DNA from 2 places in the Dorea sp. 210702-DFI.3.125 genome. Region 1 is predicted to be linked to the other one. Evidence: riboswitches for the same ligand, from Rfam matches in the RefSeq annotation. Region 1 holds a riboswitch; the other holds the start of a gene.
What was found. Region 1 has a riboswitch for glycine ahead of glyA (serine hydroxymethyltransferase). Riboswitches for the same ligand answer to the same signal wherever they lie in the genome.
Positions count from the first base shown of each region.

Region 1 (3,219 bases):
ATAATATTTCTTTGGAATGTTCTCTTCTGCCGTTAATTTCTTCAGGATCTCCATTGCTTTTGGTCCCTGAAGTGCAATCTGCCCATACTGGGAAGATGCATCTGTAAATGTGACCTCTCCGAATTGATGGTCTAACATCCACTGATAATCTTTATCTTTGTTCGCCGCATTTACTACGATAAAGTAATCATTATCTCCACGTTTGTATACGATCAGGTCATCTACCGTTCCACCATTCTCGTTACACATCGGGCTGTATCTTGCCTGCCCATCTACCATGTTGGTAAAATCATTTGTCAACAGCTTCTGCAGGTTTGCAAGTGCATCTTTTCCCTGGCACAATACCTCTCCCATATGAGACACATCGAAAAGTCCTGCTTTTTCTCTAACTGCCATATGCTCTGTGATAACACCTGTTCCATACTGTACCGGTAAAAGATATCCTGCAAATGGAACGATCTTACCGCCTGCTTTCACATGCGCATCATAAAGTGGTGTTTTTAACTCCATATCATATCCTCCTTCTTGTTTTTAATAGGGACGTTAATTATAGGTACATTAATTTATTCATATAATGGATATTTCTCGCAGATTTTTGTAACTTCATCTCTGATCTCATCTGCCTTTGTCTCAAAGTCTGTCACTGTCATCTTGATCAGTTTTGCGATTATCTTCATATCCTCTTCCTTCAGTCCTCTTGTTGTAACTGCCGGTGTACCAATTCTGATTCCACTTGTTACAAATGGGCTTGCCGGATCATTTGGTACTGAGTTCTTATTGACTGTGATGTAAACCTCGTCCAGTCGGTTCTGAAGTTCTTTTCCGGTAATGTTCATGTTCTGAAGATCTACTAACATCAAGTGGTTATCCGTTCCACCACTTACCAGATTGAAGCCTTCTGCAATCAATACATCTGCAAGTGCTTTCGCGTTATTCACTACCTGCTTCTGATACTCTTTGAACTCTGGTTTCAATGCCTCTCCGAAGCAGACAGCTTTTGCTGCAATAATATGCATCAGCGGACCACCCTGAGTTCCCGGGAAGATTGCTTTGTTAATTGCTTTTGCATGTTCTTCCTTACACATGATCACTCCGCCTCTTGGTCCTCTCAGTGTCTTGTGCGTTGTCGTTGTAACTACATCTGCGTATGGAACCGGATTCTGGTGAAGTCCTGCTGCAACCAGTCCTGCGATATGTGCCATATCTACGAAGAGATAAGCGCCAACTTCTTTTGCAATATCTGCAAAGATATCGAATCGGATCTCTCTTGGATAAGCGGAAGCTCCTGCAACAATCATCTTCGGCTTACATTCATGTGCAAGTTTTCGAATCTCATCGTAATCCAGTACTCCGTCATCATTGATGTTGTAAGGAACAAAATTATATAAAATACCGGATTGGTTTACCGGTGATCCATGTGTCAGATGTCCGCCGTGTGCCAGGTTCAGTCCCATTACTGTGTCACCCGGTTTAATCAGTGCCTGATATACTGCATTGTTTGCATTTGCTCCTGAATGTGGCTGAACACATGCATGATCACAGCCAAATAATTCTTTTAATCTCTCAATTGCCAGATTTTCAATAATATCTACATTCTCGCAGCCCCCATAATATCTCTTGCCCGGATATCCTTCTGCGTATTTATTTGCCGGTACAGTTGCCATAGCCATCATCACTGCCGGGCTGATAATGTTCTCAGATGCGATCAGCTCCAGGTTTCTTCTCTGGCGTCCAAGCTCCAACTCAATTGCTTTTCCAACCTCTTCGTCATAGTTCTTCACATAATCTGTTACCTGTTCAACCATGTTCATTTTCTAATCATCCTCCAAATTTCCCCAAAAATTTTTAAAAAAGGGTACAAAAAAAGCAGGTAAAAAATAATTTCTTAACAATCTTAAGACTAATTATTTTTTATCTGCCTCTGTCCTTTCACCTGAAAGATTACTTACCGGTCTTCGCGTGTATGGCAGGTAAGTTACTTCTTCGGTACAATCCCTTCCATTGTTCTCCAGAGTGTTGTCCAGACCCGTTCCTTTTGCCTGAGAGTTTCTGCTTGCCCCTTCGGCTCCAGTCTATCATTCCATGTGTCGCGTCTCACATGATAGTGGTATCTCACAAGTCCTTCCTTCAACTTAACCTCAGAATACAGCTGTCTGATAATAAAGTCAAGCGTTAAATATTTTTCTTACTTGTTAGAATTCTATCAGTGATTATTGTTAAATATCTGACACCATGTTTACAGCCTTTACACCCGTTTTACATGCTTTTTTCTCAGTAAATAAAAACTATTCTGTACTTGCATTTGTACTACTATCATTACTGCTGTCCGTACTTGTGTCTGTACTACTAACTAATCTTGACTTAGGAATTTCGATATTCTCCTTCTTGTATGCATCCAGTACAGCCTCCTTGATACATTTTGCATATGCTTTCGCACCTGCCGAGAGCAAATGTGTATCATCTGCATCAAAATACTCATCATGACCCTCGCTTGCAGCATACCAGTCGATCAGATATGTATGATCATTTTCTTCTACGAATTTTTTTATTTTGCTGTTGCTTTCCTCTTCGAACGTATCATGCGGAATCCGGACTGTTGTCAGAAACAATGGCATATCCTTTCCTATCTTCTCCCGAATAGCTTCAAGTTCACCATTGATCGGACTGTTCGAAAGTGATGCAAATATGACGCCTTCTCCTTCCCATTTCTTTTCATCAATGTAGGAATCAAGAACTTGTTTACCAAGTGATGTGATCCGTCCGATTTTAGTATCACTGACACTGTTTGGAAACATTTCATAAAAATCATCTGTCACATCAACTGCAATAGAATCCCCAATGAGCAGGAGATTTAAACCTTCCAGAATCTCATCATCCGTCAGATCAGCCGTACAGATGGTATCATCACTCTCTGAACCATTCGCTTTCTGCTTTGCAAGTTGTTCTTCCGTCATCTTACCGGTCTCTTTTGCCTTTGTCTCACGTTTTTGTAATGTATCCAATGCATTTTTCTTCGGCACAAATACCATGCAAAGTATCAGTGACACGGTCAGTACAAATGTGCCTGCCATTACCTTTAAACTTCTTCTTGCCACCTGTACCTGGCGCTTCTTCTCCTGCCTGGATTTCGGTCTGCTTCTTAAAATATTCAAATATTCCCCAATAATACCATGTCGGATCGGTGTTTCAATAAAACGATAAGAAAGCTCTGCCAGGACA
Region 1 covers NZ_JAJCNF010000003.1:1,526-4,744, reverse strand. Annotated here, with positions in the region: gene gcvT (glycine cleavage system aminomethyltransferase GcvT) at 1-510, opposite strand, end outside; gene glyA (serine hydroxymethyltransferase) at 564-1,805, opposite strand; glycine riboswitch at 1,912-2,022, opposite strand; gene LI164_RS02105 (hypothetical protein) at 2,286-3,219, opposite strand, start outside.

Region 2 (3,219 bases), on a different contig from region 1:
TCGAAAAGGAAAAAAGGGGGTCGTTTTATGGAGACATTAAATAACATTGTATTGACGATTCAGAATTACATGTCAAACTACGTACTGATTATTGCACTGTTAGGTGCGGGCCTTTGGTTCTCATTCAGACTTGGGTTTATCCAGGTAAGAGGATTTGGCGAAGGAATGAAAAGAACTTTTGGCGGTCTGTTCAGTAAGAAAGGAGAAGCCGGAGCGGATGGAATGTCATCATTCCAGGCGTTGGCAACAGCAATTGCAGCACAGGTAGGAACCGGTAATATTGCCGGAGCGGCAACAGCACTTGCAATTGGAGGACCTGGAGCAATCTTCTGGATGTGGATCGCAGCATTCCTTGGAATGGCAACTATCTATGCAGAAGCGATTATGGCACAGAAGTATAAGACGGTCGGAGCGGACGGACAGGTCACAGGAGGACCGGTTTACTACATAAGAGCAGCATTCAAGGGGACGTTTGGAAAAGTTCTTGCTGGAATTTTTGCAATACTGATTACACTTGCACTTGGATTTATGGGTAATGCAGTACAGTCTAACTCTATTGCGGCATCATTCCATACAGCGTTTGGTATTCCACAGTGGATTATGGGTCTTGTAGTAGCAGTAATCGCAATTTTCGTATTCATGGGTGGTATGAAACGAATTGCAAAAGTTACGGAGACAATTGTTCCGTTTATGGCAGCATTATATATTATCGGCTCATTAATCGTAATTATTTACAACTATAAAAATATTCCTTATGCATTTGCATCTATCTTTATCGGCGCATTTTCTCCGAGCTCTGTAGTCGGTGGAGCAGCCGGTGCAACTGTGAAGCTTGCACTTACAAAAGGTGTAGCAAGAGGATTGTTCTCTAACGAAGCTGGTATGGGATCCACACCACATGCGCATGCAGTAGCTAAAGTGGATCATCCGGTAGAACAGGGATTTGTAGCTATGACAGGTGTATTTATTGATACATTCGTTGTACTGAATCTGACAGCGCTTGTTATCCTGACAACGAAATCTATCCCGAGCGGAAAGACAGGAGCAGAACTTAGCCAGTATGCATTCTCTACATTATATGGAAAAGGCGGAGACATCTTCGTAGCCATCTGTATGTTCTTCTTCGCTTTTTCTACTATCATAGGATGGTATTTCTTTGGTCAGGCTAATATCAAATATTTGTTTGGACCGAAAGCAGTGAAAATCTATTCTGCAGCTGCAGCGGTTTGTGTGTTCCTTGGATCACTTGCAGAAGTTGATCTTGTATGGAATATGGCAGATTGTTTCAATTCTTTGATGGTAGTACCAAATATTCTTGCATTATTTGCGCTGAGTAAAGTAATCAGCCAGGTGCATGAAGATTACTTTAAAAACTTTAAAAAGAAAAATAATTCATAGATGGTGTCAATAAATAATTGAATAATTGATAGTAGAATCAGTAAACTCCAGTTGCAAATAAACTGGAGTTTACTGTGATAAAGCACTAAATTAAGGAGTGCTAATAAATAAAAGTAGAACATCTTATAATAAAAAGGCAAAATTGTTTGTGAACTAATAGAATATTGTGAAAAACTGAATATATTATTTATAGACAAAACAAATGCAATGGCAATTGTGACCAAAAAGGGACATTGCGAAATGTGCATAATGACTAAAAAAAGAAAGTTATGGCAAAAGGGTTGCAAATAAATTAACAATACGTTATTATAGATACAGGCAATGGGAGATATTCATTGTCTCTATAAAATAAAAGTGAATAGCGGGATGATCTTTCTTAAGAGAGAGTCTTTACTAAAGAAGACCGCCGAAGAGGCAAGCCAAGGTATGTTGGTGAACATATCAGGGGTGAAACTTTCAGGCAAAAGGACTGAGAAAGGGACTGCGTTCTGAATCTTGTGTTGAAGAGAAAGGCTATCTAAGAAGGACGGTCAAGACAAAAGACAGAAAGGCGATGCACACACAATATTGGTGTTGTATCGTCTTTTTTTAATCCTACCGGATAGCTGGGAAGAATGACACAATACTTATTTCATCTATGTAAGAAATCAAAAATGGAAGGCGGATAAAAAATGAAGAAAGATTACATTATAATAACGAACAATCCATTAGTTCCACAGATGCTTGATGAAGAGCATGAAGTGGATTATAGTGAGATTTCTTATGAGGATGTATTGGGGAAAGTTAGAGACAGAATACACGAAGGACATTTGCTTTTATCACATCCATTATCTGGAAGCGTGAAGCCGAATGAAACACCATATAAGTCGGTTATGATCTCACGTAAAGCCGGAAAACTGGATGAGAGGTCACTGTCAATTATAGAAGGAGCCATAAGATCCTGTGCAAAGTTTGAATTCAAGTCAGAAAAGTACAGAGAATTCATGCCAGAAACATTCAAAGACTTCCAGTTAATTGACTGGACCCTGTTACAAAGCGCTATTTCATCCGCAGATGTGTGGTAGGTCGAGTAGCGAGAGGTTGTTAAAGCATTTAGCTTACACAATAATATCAAAATTCTTGAAGGAGGGAACCATAAGTGAGAAGATTGGAAATGGGACACATTTACATTAAGGATATCCAGTTCGCAGCAGAGTCTAAGATCGAAGATGGAATTCTTTATGTAAACAAAGAAGCTGTAGAGGCTGTTGCTCTTGAGGATGAGCACATTAAGAGCGTATCATTTGATATTGCTAGACCAGGTGAGTCAGTGAGAATCACACCGGTTAAAGACGTTATCGAGCCACGTGTAAAGGTTGAAGGAAGAGGAGGAGTCTTCCCGGGAGTAATCAACAAAGTAGATACAGTTGGTGAAGGAAAAACTTATGCATTAAAAGGAATGGCTGTTGTTACAGCTGGTAAGATCGTTGGATTCCAGGAAGGTATCATCGATATGACAGGTGTTGGAGCACAGTATACACCATTCTCAAAAACATTAAATCTTGTTATGGTATGTGAGCCAGTTGATAACATCAAACAGCATGATTATGAGAAAGCTGTTCGTTTCGCTGGATTCAGAGTTGCTGTATATCTTGGGGAATTAGCACGTGATCTTACACCAGATGAGACAAAGGTTTATGAGACATACGGGGTTATGGAAGGAAAAGAAAAATTCCCAGATCTTCCGAGAGTTGCTTATGTACAGATGTTACAGAGCCAGGGACTTCTTCATGACACATATGTATACGGAGTAGATGCTAAGAAGACACTTTCTACTCTGAT
Region 2 covers NZ_JAJCNF010000031.1:27,306-30,524, forward strand. Annotated here, with positions in the region: gene LI164_RS13055 (sodium:alanine symporter family protein) at 28-1,398, shown strand; glycine riboswitch at 1,766-1,880, shown strand; gene LI164_RS13060 (GrdX family protein) at 2,070-2,462, shown strand; gene LI164_RS13065 (glycine/sarcosine/betaine reductase component B subunit) at 2,552-3,219, shown strand, end outside.
Region 2: it holds a riboswitch for glycine, as region 1 does, so the genes downstream of both, LI164_RS13060 (GrdX family protein) here and glyA (serine hydroxymethyltransferase) in region 1, are expected to answer to the same signal.